Regions from separate parts of the Streptomyces sp. NPDC104307 genome, predicted to be linked through region 1. Evidence: riboswitches for the same ligand, from Rfam matches in the RefSeq annotation. Region 1 holds a riboswitch; each other region holds the start of a gene.
What was found. Region 1 has a riboswitch for cyclic di-AMP ahead of ACZ601_RS03090 (M23 family metallopeptidase). Riboswitches for the same ligand answer to the same signal wherever they lie in the genome.

Region 1 (5,891 bases):
GGCTGCTGCGCCTGTCGCCCGAGGGGCTCGCGTACTCCGACGCGCTGGGCCCCGAGCTCTTCTCCCCCGCCGTGCGGGCCGCGATGGCCTCGTACGAACTGAAGTGAGCCCCGTATGGACCTGACGATTCTCTACCGGGGTCCGCTCGCGTCGTGCGATTACGACTGCCCGTACTGCCCGTTCGCCAAGCGGCGCGACAGCCGGGAGCAGCTGCGCGCCGACCGGGCCGCGCTGGAGCGGTTCACGGCGTGGGCGGCGGCGCGGGAGGAGGACCGGATCTCGGTGCTGTTCACCCCGTGGGGCGAGGGGCTGGTCCGCTCCTGGTACCGCCGGGCGATGGTCGAGCTGGCCGGGCTGCCGCACATCCGCCGGGTGGCGATCCAGACGAACCTGAGCGGACGTACGCGGTGGCTGGCCGAGGCGGGCGCCGCCGGCCGGGACAAGATCGCGCTCTGGTGCACGTACCACCCGGGCCAGACACCGTACGAGCGTTTCCTGGACCGGTGCGGGGAGCTGACGTCCCTGGGGATCCGGCACAGCGTCGGTGTGGTGGGTCTGGACGATCACCTCGACGAGGCCCGGCGGCTGCGGGCGGCGCTCCCCGGGGAGGTGTACCTCTGGGTCAACGCCGCGGAGGGGCACACCTACACGGACGCGGAGGCCGGCCGGTGGACGGAGATCGACCCGCTGTTCCCGTACAGCCGCCATCCGCACCGCTCGGCCGGGCTGCCCTGCCGGACCGGCGAGTCCGTCATCTCGGTCGACGGGGAGGGCACGGTGCGTCGCTGCCATTTCGTCCGGGCCGAGCTCGGCAATCTCTACGACGGCAGTTACCGGGAGGCGTTGGGCCCCCGGGCCTGCCCGCTCTCCGTCTGCGACTGCCATATCGGCTACGTCCATCTGGAGACGCTGCCGCTGTACGACGTGTTCGCGGGCGGCGTGCTGGAACGCATCCCGGCCCGGCCGCTGTACGACATCGGGCGGGCCGGCTCGTAGACCCCGGACGGATCGCCGGGCTCCCGGCTCCCGGCCGGGAGCCGGCCGGTCTCAGAGCGGCAGCAGGTCCGGCCGCTTCGCCGCCACGTGGTCCCCCGACGACTCGCCGCGCAGTCGGCGCCCGATCCACGGCACCAGGTACTCGCGGGCCCAGTGGATGTCGTCGCGCCGGACCTCCAGCGTTCCCCGGTGCACCTGCGGCGGCCACTCCTGGTCCGGGTCGGCCGGCACGTCGAGGCCGAGGACCTGTGCGGCGCGCAGCGCGACGCGGGTGTGCCCCTCGGGTGACAGGTGCAGCCGGTCGCCGTCCCAGGCGCGCCGGTCCTGCACGGAGCGCAGCGACCACAGGTCGAGCACCGGGCAGTCGTAGCGGTCCGCGATGGACCGCACATGGGCGGTGTAGGTGGCGATCTTGCCGCGCAGATGGCGGAGCACCGGAACGCCTCGGGTGTCGAAGCCGGTGGTGACCATGACGGTGCCGACCGACTGGGTCAGCTCGGCGACCGCGCGCTCGAAGCGCTCGGCCACGTCGTCGGGGTCGGTGCCCGGCCGGATGATGTCGTTGCCCCCCGCGCAGAAGCTCACCAGGTCGGGGGCGAGTTCCTTGGCGCGCGGTACCTGCTCCTCGACTATCTGGTCGAGGAGGCGTCCTCGTACGGCGAGATTGGCGTACCGGAAGTGTCCGTGCGCGGCGGCCGTGCCGCCCTGCGCCGTCGCCGGTTCGGGGAGCTGGTCCGCGAGGATGACCGCGAACCGGTCGGCCCAGCCGACGAATGTCCCGGCCGGGCCCGGGTCACCGACTCCCTCGGTGAAACTGTCGCCAATCGCCGCGTACGACTCGATGGCGCCCTGTCGGTTGATGACGCCCTGTCGGATGATTCTCGAATCGTCTGCCACAAGGGCATATCCTGCACCGTCGATTGTGACCTACGCGACCGTATTACGGGGTTGACGGGTGGTGAGATAGACCACCCGGTCAGTTTTTGGTAAAGGGGGAATAAGGACGGTCACCGCAATACAGAGGGACGGTGCGCCGCCGCGCACCGTCCCTCTGTATTGCTCCGGTCCGTCACCGGACCGTTGCTGCGTGGATCAGACGTTGATCCCGTGCGACGCCAGGTAGGCGATCGGGTCGATGTCCGAGCCGTACGCCGGGCCGGTGCGGACCTCGAAGTGGAGGTGCGGGCCGGTGGCGTTGCCGGTGGCGCCGGAGAGGCCGACCTGCTGGCCCGCGGTCACGGTCTGGCCCGCCGAGACGGAGAGCGAGGACATGTGGCCGTACTGGGAGTAGTGGCCGTCGGCGTGCTTGATGACGACCTCGTTGCCGTACGCGCCGCCCCAGCCCGCGGTGACGACGGTGCCGGAGGTGATCGCCTTGACGCTGGTGCCGCTGGCGACGGGGAAGTCGATGCCGGTGTGGCTGCCACTGGACCAGCTGGCGCCGGAGGCGCGGTAGGCGGTGGTGTGGTTACCGGGGACCGGGTGGACGTAGCCGGAGGCGCTGCCCTGGTCCGACGACGCGGTGTTGGACGCCTGGGTGTCGGAGGAGGACGTGGTGCCGGAGGACGCGGGGGCCTTCGACTCGGTCTTGGCCGGGGCCTTCGAGGGGGCCTTCGACGGAGTGGTGTCACCCGTGGAGGTGTGCGAACCGGTGGCCGGGGCGTGACCCCAGGCCTTGCCGCCGAGGGTCAGCTTCATGCCCGGGAAGATCAGGCTCGGGTTGTCGCCGACGACCTTGCGGTTGTCCTGGTACAGCTTCTCCCAGCCGCCCTTGACCTTGTGCTCGGCGGCGATCTTCGACAGGTAGTCGCCGGAGACCACGGAGTACGTCTTGGTGCCGGACTGCTTGTCCGCGACCGGCTTGGCCGGGGTGGCGTGCGTGGCGGCGGCCGACTTCGCGGTGGCGGGAGCGGCCTGCTCCGCGGCGTTGGCACCGGTGGCGCCGAGCAGCGGAAGCGCGATGACGGCTCCGCCGGCGCTCGCGACGACGACGCCGCGGGCGATGGTGCTGGACTTGGGACGGCGGTGCTTACCCGGGATGGGCATGAAGAATTTCCTCTCCGGCGCCTACGAGGTGAGCTGTCGGGTTCGGGCTGGAGATGCCCGGCCGCGCCTGGCGCGACTTCACCCCGAGCCGGCCGGATCACTCCGGTCGGCGGCTTACCTGGGTCCCCCGCTCCTGCCACACGGTGAGTGGGTGCGGAATTCCGGACGGCGGCAGGATTAGGCGTTCCATCCGGATTGACATGGAACGTAAGCGAGCCGGGACGGCGGAAACAAGCCACGGGTTCCGCGCCGGATTCCGCACCGGAAATTCGACGCGGAATTCCGGTCACACTCCGTGGATTATGGATCTTGGCATTCCGCTTGACGTACGGAATACCCGACCGGCGTACCGCCACACACCGTCACGGATATGATCCCGCTCACGAGAGGGTGACCATCTCCCGCATAAGCAGGGCATGTTCGACTAAAAGCCTTAATACGGACATGTCACTCACATCGTCCGCACCGGCGCCCCGCGGAGGGCCGGGACAAGAGGGAGAACCGAGGCTGCCGCCGGGGTGATTGTCCGAGTATCCGATGTCGTATCGTCACGGGAGTGGACCCGTCGGCGACACGCGTCGGCGGCACAGCCCCAGGAGTGACCGTGACGCAGCAGTTGCCGCAGACCCCGTCGACGGAACCCGAGCTGGCGGGGGTCCGTAACTTCCGCGACGTGGGTGGACTGCCGGCCTCGGACGGCCGCCGGGTGCGGTACGGGCGGCTCTACCGCAGCGGTCACCTCGCGGGCGCCACGCCCGAGGACGCGGCGTTCCTCGGCGGCCTCGGGCTGCACACCGTCTTCGACTTCCGCAACGCCGCCGACCTCAAGCTGGACGGACCGGACGTCGAGCTGCCCGGCGTACGCAATGTGAACATCCCGCTCACCGACCCGGCGGACGGCACCGAGTTCTGGCGGATGGTGCGCGACGGCAACATGGACGAGCTGCACGGAATCCTCGGCGGCGGCAAGGGGACCGACCGCATGGTCGCCTCCTACCGCTCGATCATCCTGGACCGCACCGCCGAGCACAGCCAGGTGCTGCACGCCCTGGCCGAGGACAGCGTCCCGGCCCTGATGCACTGCGCGGCGGGCAAGGACCGGGCCGGGCTCTCGATCGCGATCTCGCTGCTCGCGGTGGGCGTCGGGCGCGAGACGATCGAGGCCGACTACCTCAAGTCCAACGACACCCACCGCCGCTACCGGGTGCGCCGCAGCGACACCTCCGCAGCCGGGATGTCGCCCGAGGTGATGGAGCTCCTCAGCCCGCTCTTCGGCGCCCACAGCGAATACCTCGCGGCGGCCTTCGCCACGATCGACGAGACCTGGGGCGACACGGACCGCTACCTCTCCGAGGGGCTGAAGGTCACGCCCGAGACCCGGGAGCGGCTGCGCGAGCGGCTCCTCGAAGACTCCTGACGGACCCCGGGGAGGGGATGCCGCCGGCTACTGGTTGTGCATCCCCACCGCGAACAGCAGGTAGAGGAAGCCCGCGATGACGTGCCCGGCCACCAGATAGGCGAACAGCCTGATGACGAGCCCGCGCGGCATCGTGCGCTCCTGGGAGTCGGACTCCTTGTGCCTGGCCGGGGTCAGCGGGTCGTAGTTCTCTGAATCGGACATGACGGTCCTCTCTGGTGACCGGACGGGCCGGCGGGACGGCGTCTCAGCGACGGTGGATCCCGCTGCCGAGACACAGCTCGGCGGCGGGGCTCTGCAGCAGGGTGTGAACGAAGAGCAGTTCGGCGCCCTCGCGGTCCGGCGCCGCGATCCGGTGCGGGGTGAGCGAGTCGAAGTGCGCGCTGTCGCCGGGGCCGAGGTCGTGCACGGTGTCCCCGAGGGTCACCCGGAGGTTTCCGGCCAGGACATAGAGCCATTCCTCGCCGGGGTGGACGCGCACCAGGTCACCCTGCGCGCCGTACGGCACCCGGACGCGCAGCGCCTGCATGGCCCGGCCGGGCCCACCGGCCTGCTGGTACATCCAGCCGTCCGCCTCCGCCCCCTCGAACTTCCGGGCGCGGACGATCGCGTCACGTTCCGGCGGGATCTCGCCGAGCAGCTCGGAGACCGTCGTACCGTAGATCCTGGCGAGTCCGAGCAGCATCGGCAGCGAGGGCTGACGGCGGCCCGTTTCGAGCCGGGACAGATGGGCGGGCGAGAGCCCGGCGCGCTGGGCGGCGGTCTCCAGGGTGAGCCCGCGGCCGCGGCGCAGGTCGCGCAGTCGAGGCGCTACACCGGGCAGCTCGTCGGCCACGTCGGCCGCCCCTGCTTCTGGGGGATTCATATGTCCATTGGGCCAGGATCTTTCCTGGGAGGCAAATTTCTTGCCTCCCAGGCAAAAACCCCGCTGATCAGCGGTTGGCCACGGCCTGCTTCACCAGGGTCCGGCCGAAGTCCCACATCAGCCCGCCGTTGTGCGCGTCGTCCATCACCGCTGTGAACGCGGCCACAAACCGCTCCACGTCCGCCTCGTCGATGACGAGCGGCGGAATCAGCTTGATCACTTCGAGGTGGTCGCCGGAGACCTGGGTGAGAATCCGGTGCTTCTGGAGCAGCGGAACGACGACCATCTGCGCGAAGAGCCCCTTCCGGGCCGCCTGGAGCATCGTCCAGCGGCTGCGCAGCTTCAGCGAGGACGGCCGGCCGAACTCGATGCCGATCATCAGCCCGCGTCCCCGCACCTCGTGCAGCAGCTCGTATCGGTCGACCAGCGCGGCCAGCCGTTCGCGCAGCAGATCACCGGTGCGGCGCGCGTTGGCCACGGTCTCTTCGTCCTCCATCACCGCGAGGACCGCGAGCCCGGCGGCCATGGCCTGGGCATTGGAGCCGAAGCTGGCCGAGTGGACCAGCA
Region 2 (5,891 bases), on a different contig from region 1:
AGGCCCGCGTCGATCATCTCGGTCACCGTGTCGACGCGGATCACGCCCGCCTGCCGCATCAGCGCGGAGACGGTGGCGTCCGGGATCCGGCTGATGGGTACGGCGTGGCCCGGCGGGGTGGAGCCGCTGTGCCGGGCGCCCTTGACCACGACCACCGGCTTCACCGCGGCGGTACGCCGGGCGAGGCGGGTGAACTTGCGGGGGTTGCCGAGCGATTCGAGGTACAGCAGGGCGACATCGGTGTCCGGGTCCTCGTACCAGTACTGGAGGAAGTCGTTGCCGGAGATGTCGGCGCGGTTTCCGGCCGAGATGAAGGTGGAGAGCCCCGCGCCGCGCCGGTAGAGCCCGGAGAGCAGGGCGATGCCGATCGCGCCGGACTGGGTGAACAGGCCGATGCGCCCGGAGGCGGGCCGTTCCGGAGCGAGTGAGGCGTTCAGCCGGACCGCCTCGGAGTTGTTGATGATGCCGAAGGCGTTCGGGCCGATGATGCGCATGCCGTACGAGCGGGCCTGGCGCACCAGTTCGCGCTGCCGTTCGCGGCCCTCCGCGCCCCACTCGGCGTATCCGGCGGAGAGGACGACGAGTCCCTGGACGCCGTGTTCCCCGCAGTCGGCGACGGCCTCCGGCACCCGCTCGGCGGGGACGGCGACGACGGCGAGGTCGACCGGTTCGCCGATCTCGCCGAGGGAGCGGTGGGCGGGCACCCCGTCGATGGTGTCCTGGTCCGTGTCCAGGGCGCTGTTCACCGCGTAGGCGCGGCCGGTGAAGCCCGCGCCGAGGAGGTTGCGCAGGACGGTGCGGCCGACCCCGCCCGGGTTGCGCCCCGCGCCGATGACGGCGACGGAGCCGGGGGCGAGCAGCCGCTGCACGGACCGCGCCTCCGCCCGCTGCTCGCGGGCGCGCTGGACGGCGAGCGACTCGGCGGTCGGTTCGAGGTCCAGGGTGAGGTGGACGGAGCCGTCCTCGAAGCTGCGCTGCTGGGTGTATCCGGCGTCCCGGAACACCTTGATCATCTTGTTGTTGGCGGGGAGCACCTCGGCGGCGAAGCGCCGGATACCGCGCTCGCGGGCGACGGCCGCGATGTGTTCGAGGAGGGTGGAGGCGACCCCGCGGCCCTGGTGCGCGTCCTGGACGAGGAAGGCGACCTCGGCCTCGTCCGCCGGAGCGGAGGCGGGCCTGCCCGTGGCGTCGATCCGGTCGTAGCGGACGGTGGCGATGAACTCGCCGCCCACCGTGACGGCGAGTCCCACCCGGTCGACGTAGTCGTGATGGGTGAAGCGGTGGACGTCCTTGGCGGAGAGCCGGGGGTAGGGGGCGAAGAAGCGGTAGTACTTCGACTCGTCGGAGACCTGCTCGTAGAAGCTGACCAGCCGCTCGGCGTCGTCCGTGGTGATCGGCCTGATCCGGGCGGTGCCGCCGTCGCGGAGCACCACGTCCGCCTCCCAGTGGCCGGGGTAGGCGTGATGCGGACTCTGCTCCACAGAGGGCTCCATGGGCAAAGCGTACGGCTCCGCCAGCGGTCGCGTGGGGGTCGGGGCCGGGGCAGTCTGGGGGTGGCCGGCCGACGGCGGAAGCGGTCCGCGGACGGGCCGCGGGTCGGCCGGAGCATCGCGCACTGCATGAGAGACTGGTCTAGACAACCATTGATTCGTGAAGGGCAGAACCATGGCTGAGCGCCGCGTCAACGTCGGTTGGGCCGAGGGCCTGCACGCCCGCCCCGCATCCATCTTCGTCCGTGCCGCCACGGCCTCCGGCGTCCCCGTGACCATCGCCAAGGCCGACGGCAATCCGGTGAACGCCGCGTCCATGCTCGCGGTGCTCGGGCTCGGCGCCCAGGGCGGCGAGGAGATCGTTCTCGCGTCCGAGGCCGACAACGCAGAGGCCGCTCTGGACCGTCTGTCCAAGCTGGTCGCCGAGGGGCTCGACGAGCTCCCGGAGACCGTCTGACCCAGCGGTCACGACCGCCTGGAATTCCTGCGCGAGAGCCGCGGCACCCCCGACCGGGAGCCGCGGCTTTTGCGTTCGCACGAGAATGCTGTCCATTGCGACCCATATCATCCGGCCGCCGGAAATAATTCAGGGCAGCGAGCGGAACAACGGAATGGACAGCACCAGGAACGCTTCGGCGAATAGCTACTTCTTGTATACGGCGTAATTGTTAATGACGGCCGCCCTGGGTGTTTACGGCATGTTGCGAAGTCCTCACCCGGCCGGCCCGGGGCACGGCCGGAGCAGCGGGGCGGCCGGGGCGGCGCAGCCGGTGCGCGGCGGTGGCCCGCTCGGCGTGCTGGGCGGCGAGCGCCCTCGCCCGTTCCGCGTCGCCGCGCGCCACGGCGTCCACGATGGCCCCGTACTCGGCCCAGGAATCGGCGGGGCGGGCCGGCGGGTCGACCGCGTACATCCAGGCGATCTTGTGCCGGAGCTGGGTGAGCAGTGCGATCAGTCCGGGGCTTCCGGAGGCCTGGGCGAGGGTCTCGTGGAACCAGCCGCCCAGGGAGCGCAGATCCTCGCCCTCGCCCCGGCGGGCCCGCTCCTGGCCCAGCCTGACCAGGCCGCGCAACACCTTGAGGTGGGCGTCGGTGCGGCGCTGGGCGGCACGGGCCGCACCGAGCGGTTCCAGCAGCATCCGGACCTCAAGCAGATCCGCCGCCTCCTGCTCGTCGGGCTCGGCGACGCAGGCCCCGGCGTGCCTGCGGGTGACCACGAAGCCCTCTGACTCCAGGGTGCGCAGCGCTTCACGCACCGGGACACGGGAGACCCCGTAACGGCGTGCGAGCACTTCCTCGGTGAGTCGGCTGCCGCGTTCGAAGACACCGGAGACGATGTCGTCACGGATTGCCGTGCATACCGAATGCGCCGGAATGCGCATGTCCGAACCTCCGCCTTAATCCCCGCGGAACGCGGCCGATCGACGCCTGTCCTGTGACTCTATTGCAATGCGGACGCATTTCCGATGCCGGGCGTAAATTCATGAATATCTTTTGGTCGCGGACGGGTTCGGGAAGGGGTGCCGCGCCATGGTCAGGCGCCGGGTACGACTGAAGGCCCCGGCGCGTCGCCGGGGCCTTCGCTGAGGTGCTTCGTGTCGGTCAGACGGTGACGCCGTGGGCGCGCAGGTAGGCGACCGGGTCCATGTCGGAGCCGTACGACGGGGTGGTGCGGGCCTCGAAGTGGAGGTGCGGTCCGGTGGCGTTGCCGGTGGCACCGGAGAGGCCGATCCGCTGCCCCTGACCAACGCTCTGGCCGACGGACACGGCGATCGAGGAGAGGTGGCCGTACTGGGTGTACGTGCCGTCCGTCATCCGGAGCACGATGTTGTTGCCGTACGCGCCGCCCCAGCCGGCCTCGACGACCGTACCGGCGCCGACGGCGACGACGGAGCTGCCGGACGCGGCGTGGAAGTCGATGCCGGAGTGGCTGCCGGAAGACCACAGGGAGCCGCTGGACTTGTAGCCGGTGCTCACGTAGGAACCCGCGACGGGCAGCTGGAAGGTGCCCAGCCGGGCGCGCTCGGCGGAGCGGGCGGCACGCGCCTCGCTCTCGCGGGCCTCCTTGGCCCTGGCAGCGGCGGCCTTGGCCTTCCTGGCCTTCGCCTCGGCCTTCTTCTTCGCGTCGGCTTCGGCCTTGGCCTTCGCCTCTGCGGCGTCGGCCTGGTGCCGCTGCGCGTCCGCCTGGGCGTCGATCCGGTCGGCCAGGTCGCCCTCGATGGCGATGATCTGGGAGAGGCCGGTGCCGGCGGCAGAGGTCTCGGTGTCCTCCGCGAGCGCCGGGGAGGCCGGCGAGCCGATGACTCCGGCGGTCGCCAGGGCCGCGATGCCGAGAGCCTTCGCGCCGCGGCGCGTCATACGGCACGGGGCACGGTGCTTCCCCGTGGCACGGGTGAACGCCATGAAGTGGCTGATCCTTTCCTTCCTTCTCGCCTACCGGGTTAGCTGACGGGTTCGGAGCAGGAAGGTCTCCTACGGACACCGGGCCCCCACAGAGGCACGGCCGTCCGATTCACCCCAGGGACTGCGTGGGTCCCCGGCTCCCCCGGCTCGCGCCTGACGGGGACTCGGCGATGGCTGCCCGGTACGTCGCGGATGCGGCATACGAGTGACGGACAGCCGCGCCGACGCTAAGCGGGGGCACTTCCCCGCACCAAACGGACAGGCGGTTTTGTAGCGCATCCCACAGGGCAGACAGGCAACCTCTCCACCAAAGCGGACAAAAAGGGAGGCCCTGGCGGCAGACGACCCGCCAGGGCCTCGCTCCCGCCCCGCTGTCGGGGGCGGTGGCGGTTCAGCCGGTGACGACCGAGACCTCTCCGATGCCGAGAGCCGTGACGGGCTCCTTGATCTGCGCGGCGTCCCCGACGAGGACCGTGACGAGGCGGTCCTCCGGGAAGGCGTTGACCACGGCCGCCGTCGCCTCCACCGTGCCGGTCTCGGCGAGGCGCGCGTACAGCTGCGCCTGGTAGTCGTCGGCGAGGTGCTGCTCGACCTGGTCCGCGAGGGTGCCCGCGACGGAGGCGGCCGTCTCGAACTTCAGCGGTGCCACGCCCACGAGGTTCTGCACGGCCGTCTCGCGCTCGGCGTCCGTCAGACCCTCCGCGGCCAAGGTCCGCAGCACCTTCCAGAGGTCTTCCAGCGCCGGTCCGGTGGACTCCGTGTCCACCGAGCCGCTGATCGCGAGCATCGCGGCGCCGGTCGCCCCCGAGGCGGAGTCCCGGGCCGAGGAGCGCAGCACCTGGGCGAAGGCGCGCACGCCGTAGGTGTAGCCCTTCTCCTCACGCAGCACCCGGTCGAGCCGGGAGGTCAGCGTGCCTCCCAGGCAGTAGGTGCCGAGCACCTGGGCCGGCCAGACGCTGTCGTGCCGGTCCGCGCCGATCCGGCCGATCAGCAGCTGGGTCTGCACCGCTCCGGGGCGGTCCACGATGACCACCCGGCCGGTGTCGTCGGCGGTGATCGGCGGGACCGGACGGGCCGCGGCGGTGTTGCCCGACCAGTCGCCCAGGGTCTCGGAGAGCAGGGCGTCCAGGTCGATGCCGGTGAGGTCACCGACGACCACGGCGGTCGCGGTGGACGGGCGGACGTGGGCGTCGTAGAAGGCGCGCACGGCCGCGGAGTCGATCCGCTCGACGGTCTTCTCGGTGCCCTGGCGCGGGCGCGACATACGGGCCGTGGCCGGGAAGAGCTCCTTGGAGAGCTGCTTGGCCGCGCGCCGGGCGGGGTTCGCCTGCTCGTGCGGGATCTCGTCGAGCCGGTTGTTCACCAGCCGCTCGATCTCGCTGTCGGCGAAGGCCGGTGCCCGCAGGGCCTCCGCGACCAGGCCGAGCGCCTTGGCCAGCCTGGAGGCGGGCACCTCCAGGGAGACCCGGACGCCGGGGTGGTCGGCGTGGGCGTCCAGAGTGGCGCCGCACCGTTCCAGCTCGGCGGCGAACTCCTCCGCACTGCGCTTGTCGGTGCCCTCGGACAGGGCGCGCGACATGATCGTGGCCACCCCGTCCAGACCCTCGGGCTCCGCGTCGAGCGGTGCTTCGAGGAAGACCTCGACGGCGACGACCTGCTGGCCGGGGCGGTGGCAGCGCAGCACCGTGAGGCCATTGGGCAGGGCACCGCGCTCGGGCGCGGGGAAGGCCCAGGGCCTGGCCGTCCCGGGGGCGGGCTGCGGGTGGTACTCCATCGAAACTCCAGTCACGGCAGCGTCGCTCACTTGTCCGCCCCTTCGTGCGCGTCGGTGTCGGCGGCGGCGGTCCCCGCCTCGTCTGCGGGCTCCGCGGGCTCGACCGGCTCGTAGACCAGTACCGCCCGGTTGTCGGGCCGCAGCTGGGCCCTGGCGGCCGCCCTGACCTCCTCCGCGGTGACGTCGAGCACCCGGTGCACCGCGCTCAGGGCGAGCTGCGGGTCACC
Region 3 (5,891 bases), on a different contig from region 1:
ACATCGAGAAGATCATCGCGACCGATCTGTGACACCGGCCCGAGGTGGCAGGCCGGCCGGGAGGAGATGACGGGACGGGTCTCCTCCCGGGTACGCCCCGGGCCAGGGGCGCGACGCACGGGCCCGGGGCATCCGGCTCACGGTTCAGTGGCCGGGCAGCACGCACACGGCGTCGAGACCCAGTACGTGGTTGAGCCGGCCGAACGCCAGCCAGGAGCCGATGCTCATGCTCAGCTCGACGATCTCGCGCTGGCTGTAGTGCGCGGTCATCCGGGCCCAGAACTCCTCGTCCAGACCGTGATGGTCCAGGGTGTACCGCTCGGCGTACTCGGCGGCCAGCCGGGTCCGGTCGTCGAACGCTCCGGCGGTGCGCCACTCGTTCACCGCGTCTGCGAACTCCTCCTCGACCTTCTCGCCGTCCCGTTCGGTGCGCCAGTCCAGGCAGAACAGGCACCCGTTGATCTGGGCGATCCGCAGCCGGGCGGCCTCGAACTCCCGCAGGCCGAGCGTCGTGTGCTGGTACACCGACAGGGAGAAGTTCGCGGCGGCCATCCCGATGCCGGGGACCATGTCGCCCCACACGTATCCGATCGGCTCCTGGCCCTCGGGGATGTCGATGATCATGGCTGTTTCCTTCCGAGTCTGCCGGCTGCGGGGCGCAGGGGGACGTCGAGTGCGTCGTAGAGTCCGGGTTCCGCGTCCACCAGCCAGTCGATGGCGTTCACCAGCCGGCCGACCGCGGTGGCGTTGCCGCCCGCCGAGCGGTTCTCGTCCTCGTCGGTGGCCTCGACGGTGACCTCGATCCGCGGGCGGCCCTCGATGATCACGCGGTGGGCGCCGGCGCCGTCGGGCGGCGACGGCCAGTCCGGGGCGCAGGAGGGGTGGATGCGGGTGATGTGCTCGATGACGATGCGGGGCTCACCCTCGACGATGCCCTGCACCTCGAACCGCACCGCGCCCTGGGTGCCCGCCGCGAACTCGCCCATGGTCCGGGTGGTGACCGTCGTCTCCAGTGGCCGCCGGGCCATCGTCTCGCGGATGTCGTCGAGCTCCACGCCCAGGGCCCTGGCCATCAGCCGCAGCTGGCCGCCCCACACCATCGTCGGGACGGAGGCCGCGAGCATCAGCGGCTCGTACTCCATGGCGTGGCCCATGCCGATCAGGTCCCGGACCGCGTCGGGCTGGTCGTAGGTGGAGTAGTCGAAGATCTCCTGGCAGCGGATCGCGTCGACCGTGCTGCCGAGTCCGCTGATCATCAGGGGCAGCACGTCGTTGCCCCAGCCCGGGTCGACGCCGGAGACGAACAGTGAGCCGCCGCCGTCCGCGACAGCGGCCAGGACCGGGTCACGCAGCTCGGGTGGGGCGCTCCGCTGGTCGTAGAGGGCGTACAGGGCGGGGGTGACGACCACCGCCCCGGTCCGGACCGCCCTGGTGATGTCGGCGAGCGCCTCGTCGGGGCGGATGTCCCCGGAGGCCGCGTACACCACCGCGCCGGGAGCGGTGGCCAGCACCGCGTCGATGTCGTCGGTCGCCGCGACGCCCAGATCGCGGCCGGTCCCGGCGAGGTCGCCCGCGTCGCGGCCCACCTTGCCCGGATCGTGAACAAGCACGTGCGCCAGATTCAGGGCCGGATGGGCCTCGACGGCGCGGATGGCCGCGCGGCCGACATTGCCGGTTCCCCAGACCACCGTGGAAATCATGCGGCGGAGGGTAGCGCGCGGGATGAAAGGTTCATAGTGCCATCGCGCACCCGGTTGCGAGGCGGCCCGAGCGGGTCCGCAGGGGCCGCACGGCACGCGAAAGGGGTGGGAAGGAGCCGCATGGCTCCTTCCCACCCCTGCGCCCGGTTCCTCCCGAAGGCGGAGCCGGGTATGTCAGTAGGCGCCGAAGACGTTGTCGATGGAGCCGTAGGTGGCCGCGGCGTAGTTGCACGCGGCGGTGATGTTGGCGACCGGGTCGAGGATGTCCGTCGACGTACCGGCCACGTGGTAGGCGTCGAAGGTGGGCTGGATCACCTGGAGGAGACCCTTGGAGGGCGTGCCGGCGACGGCGTTCGAGTCCCAGTTGTTCACGATCTGCGGGTTACCGGAGGACTCGCGGATCACGTTGCGGTAGATGCCGTCGTAGCTGCCCGGGATGCCGTTCTGGGCCATCACGGCGAGCGACTCCTTGATCCAGCCGTCGAGGTCGTCGGTGTACGCCGTCGCGGCCTGCGCGGGAGCGGTGGCCGAGGTCTCGGTGGCGGTGGTCTCGGTGGTCTTCTCCGCGACCGGCGCGGCCGTCCGCTCGGAGCGGTCGGCGCGGTCGGACCCCTCGGACCGGTCGGACGACTGCGCGGCGTCGGACGCGGGCTTTTCCTCGGTGGCGGGCTTTTCCTTCGACTCGGCGGAGGGAGCCGCCTTCGGCGCTACGGCGGCGGACTTGGCGCCGATGGTCAGCTTGAGGCCCGGGTGAATCAGGTCGGGGTTTTCACCGACCGCACTCCGGTTGTCCTGGTAGAGCCGCTCCCAGCCACCACTGAGGGAATGCCCACGGGCGATCTTGGAAAGCGAATCGCCGGAGACCACGGAATAGACGGTGGACTCCGCCTGGTGGGCCGCAATTCCCTTGGCAGCAAAGGGGGTCGAGGACGCCGACTTTTCTGCGACGGCGGGGTGCGCCGGTGCGGCAGAAGCCGATCCGGCCCCGATCAGGGGGAGCGCGAGAACGACTCCGCCCGTGCTCACGGCGATGAAGCCGCGGGTCAGGGTGGTGGACTTGAAACGACGGTACTTACCCGTGATGGGCATGGCGTATTTCCTCTCCGCCGCCTGCGAGGTGAGCTGTCGGGTTCGGACTGGAGATGTCCGGCCGCACGTGATGTCGACTTAACCCCTAGCCGCTCCGGGTTCCGGACCGGCAGTAAACCTGGGTCCCCCGCTCCTGCCGTAGGTGAGTGGGTCGGGTTCCCGGACGGCGGCAGGATTCGGCGTTCCATCCGGATTGACGGTGACCGTAAGCGAAAAACGCCGGACGAAACAAGCCCGGAATTCTTGATCCCAATTGATTCGCAAGATCAATTAAAGGAAATGCCCAGCATCAGACCTCTCGGGGGAAGTCAACTTTCTTGGCACAACAGGGAACCGAGGCCGGACGCACCGCGTCCCGGGCCGGGAAGGTGATGCTGACCACTGAGCCCGAAAAGGGCGATTTGCTCAATATTCATAACTTTTGGGCTATGAAAAAAAGCGCTTCAGTGGATTATTAGTGGCGTATGCGACTAACCACCCAATCGGGACATTTCATCAAGCCCTCCCACTGGGCGGCCACGACGCCCGCGACCCGACACGCGCCGCCAATGCATCTTCATCAATGCATCTAAATAGATGCACTACGGTGTGAGGTATCGGCCGGCGCTCATGGCGCCGCCCACCACTGAGACCGGGAGATCCTGATGTTCCTCGACACCGATGGCGCCACGCTCCACTACGAAACCCGCGGCTCCGGTCCCCTGCTGCTCGTCTCCCAGAGCGGTGAGGGCGACGCCGACCGCAGCACCGACCTGGTCGACCGGCTCGTGGACCGCTGGACCGTGGTCACCTACGACCGCCGGGGCCTCTCCCGCAGCACGATCGACGATCCCGGACAGCGCGTCACCATGGCGCGGCACGCCGACGACGTGCACCGGCTGCTGGCCGAACTGACCGATGAGCCCGCCCTGATGCTCGGGTGCAGCATGGGCGCCGCCATCGGGCTGCACCTGGCGCTCGCCCACCCCGAGCAGCTCGGGGTGCTCGTGGCACACGACCCGGTCACGCCGTCCCTGCTGCCCACCGGACAGCGCGAGCGGCACGCCGCCGAGCTGGCGCACCTTCAGGATGTCCACCGTGACGGCGGTCTGGAAGCGGCCTTCCCCGAGATCGCCCGGGTCCTCGGCATCGACCCGGCGTGCCAGGAGACCGAACCGGGGCTCACCCCGATGCCGCTCACCCCGTACCGTGCGGCCAACTTCGGCTTCTTCATCGAGCGCGACTTCACCGCGGTCATCGAAGCCGAGCTCGACCGGGAAGCGCTGCGGGCGACTCCCGTACGCATCGTGCCCGCGAGCGGCAGCACCACGGCGCCATCCGTCTTCGTCGGCCAGTGCGCACAACGCCTCGCCGGACTGGTCGGCCGGGAGGCCGTCCCGTTCCCCGGCGGGCACAACGGCAACACCACGCACCCGCGGGCGTTCGCGGCCCGGCTGCAGGACGTGCTGTCCGGGGTATGAGCGGGGGCGCCGTCGGACGGACGGGACGACGGCCGGCGACCCGTCACGGCGAGCGGATCAGTGCGGCCTGCTGCCGCCCTCGCGCCGGAGCCGCGCCGCGAGGTGGTGCTGGAGCGGCTGGCCGACCGCCGCGAGGTCGTGGACAAATTCGAGCGTGCCGTCATCCGTCAGGGTGTAGCGACGGCGGGTGGCGCTGACCTCCTTGGCCGTGGGGGCGAGCGCGACCTGATGGGTGGCGAGGTCGGCCACGCCGTCGGCCGCACGGCCCGTCAGGATCTCCGCGACACCGGTGGGCTGAGTGATCAGCGCCTCCACCCGCCCGTCCGCCTGCATCCGCCACCAGCCGCTCTCCCGTGCGGACGGCCGCAACGGGGCGCCGTCCGCGTCGAGCAGCCAGGCGCGCGCCTCGTAATGGAGGAAGGGCCGCCCGTCATGACTGAAGGTCACCTGCTGCGCGTACCGGAACTCCTCGGCGAGCGTCGGGTACTCACCACTGCCCCGCCCGGCCCAGGTGCCCAGGAACCCGCTCAGCGGTGCGAGCAGAGCGTGCGGGGCAGGCGCTGCGTCCGGCTGGAACGCGTCGGGGTACGGGTGCTGCTGGGCGGGGTCGAACATCGTGCGCGCTCCTGGATCGGGGACGGTGACGGGGACGGTTGGCAGCCTAAGGGCTCTCCCTTTTGGTCCATACGGGGCTCGCGGTTCACGCCTCTCACGGAAGTCCGGCAAGCTGCCGGGCGAACACCCTCAGCCGCATCAGGCGGTGATCGAGCCCCGGCACCTGAGGGCTGTCCCGCAATTCCTGGCGGGACAGCCCTTAGCCGCGTTCACCGGTGTGCCGCCAGCACTGCCGCGAGGCCCTCTCGCAGATCCTGGACGAAATACCCGGGAACCTCCAGCGACGGGAAATGTCCCCCGCTTTCCGGCTCCGCCCATCGGACGATCTTCCGGTACCGCTCCTGCGCCCAGGGGCGCGGGCTCCTGCGCCCAGGGGCGCGGGCATTTCTCTACGTCGCGGGGATACATGGTGAGTGCTGACGGGACGTCGACCCGAAGTCCGGGGTCGAGCGAGTTGTGGCTTTCGTAGTAGATACGGGCCGCAGAGGCGCCGGTCCGCGTCAGCCAGTACAGGGTGACGTCGTCAAGAACGCGGTCGATGGAAATCTTCTCGAACGGGCTGTCCTCGGTATCCGACCATTCCGCGAACTTGTCGAGGATCCAGGCAAGAAGCCCGACCGGTGAATCGACGAGCGAATAGCCGATGGTCTGCGGACGGGTCGCCTGCTGCTTCGCGTATGCCGCGCGGTGTCGCCAGAAGTCGGCGGTGTCCTCGGTCCATTCGCGCTCGGTCGCCGTCAGTCCGTCCGTGGTCATTCCGGGCGGCGCCTCGGCGAACGTGGTGTGGATGCCGAGAACGTGCGCCGGGAACCTGCCGCCGAGGACCGTGGTGATATTGCCTCCCCAGTCGCCGCCGTGGGCCACGAACCTGCTGTAGCCGAGCCTTCCCATCAGTTCCACCCACGCGGCCGCGATCTTCTCGGTTCCCCAACCAGTGGTGGCCGGCCTGTCGCTGTAACCGAAGCCCGGCAGGGACGGCACCACGACGTGGAACGCCGGCGCGGCCGCGTCCTTTGGATCCGCCAGC

Region 2: linked by a shared signal. The riboswitch ahead of ACZ601_RS24510 (M23 family metallopeptidase) and the one ahead of ACZ601_RS03090 (M23 family metallopeptidase) in region 1 are both predicted to bind cyclic di-AMP.
Region 3: linked by a shared signal. The riboswitch ahead of ACZ601_RS16875 (LysM peptidoglycan-binding domain-containing protein) and the one ahead of ACZ601_RS03090 (M23 family metallopeptidase) in region 1 are both predicted to bind cyclic di-AMP.

The regions. Positions count from the first base shown of each region.
Region 1 covers NZ_JBVJMU010000001.1:761,144-767,034, forward strand. Annotated here, with positions in the region: gene ACZ601_RS03075 (STM4012 family radical SAM protein) at 1-107, shown strand, start outside; gene ACZ601_RS03080 (STM4011 family radical SAM protein) at 115-996, shown strand; gene ACZ601_RS03085 (SGNH/GDSL hydrolase family protein) at 1,048-1,893, opposite strand; gene ACZ601_RS03090 (M23 family metallopeptidase) at 2,089-3,042, opposite strand; cyclic di-AMP (ydaO/yuaA leader) riboswitch at 3,046-3,206, opposite strand; gene ACZ601_RS03095 (tyrosine-protein phosphatase) at 3,647-4,459, shown strand; gene ACZ601_RS03100 (DUF6126 family protein) at 4,487-4,663, opposite strand; gene ACZ601_RS03105 (helix-turn-helix domain-containing protein) at 4,707-5,324, opposite strand; gene ACZ601_RS03110 (aspartate aminotransferase family protein) at 5,392-5,891, opposite strand, start outside.
Region 2 covers NZ_JBVJMU010000010.1:140,747-146,637, forward strand. Annotated here, with positions in the region: gene ACZ601_RS24495 (bifunctional acetate--CoA ligase family protein/GNAT family N-acetyltransferase) at 1-1,493, opposite strand, end outside; gene ACZ601_RS24500 (HPr family phosphocarrier protein) at 1,666-1,947, shown strand; gene ACZ601_RS24505 (GntR family transcriptional regulator) at 2,159-2,869, opposite strand; gene ACZ601_RS24510 (M23 family metallopeptidase) at 3,090-3,890, opposite strand; cyclic di-AMP (ydaO/yuaA leader) riboswitch at 3,904-4,070, opposite strand; gene ACZ601_RS24515 (M16 family metallopeptidase) at 4,282-5,664, opposite strand; gene ACZ601_RS24520 (M16 family metallopeptidase) at 5,691-5,891, opposite strand, start outside.
Region 3 covers NZ_JBVJMU010000005.1:392,157-398,047, reverse strand. Annotated here, with positions in the region: gene ACZ601_RS16890 (GMC oxidoreductase) at 1-32, shown strand, start outside; gene ACZ601_RS16885 (carboxymuconolactone decarboxylase family protein) at 145-624, opposite strand; gene ACZ601_RS16880 (NAD(P)H-dependent amine dehydrogenase family protein) at 621-1,700, opposite strand; gene ACZ601_RS16875 (LysM peptidoglycan-binding domain-containing protein) at 1,875-2,789, opposite strand; cyclic di-AMP (ydaO/yuaA leader) riboswitch at 2,793-2,981, opposite strand; gene ACZ601_RS16870 (alpha/beta fold hydrolase) at 3,434-4,249, shown strand; gene ACZ601_RS16865 (nitrobindin family protein) at 4,307-4,864, opposite strand; partial or broken gene ACZ601_RS16860 (epoxide hydrolase family protein) at 5,074-5,891, opposite strand, start outside.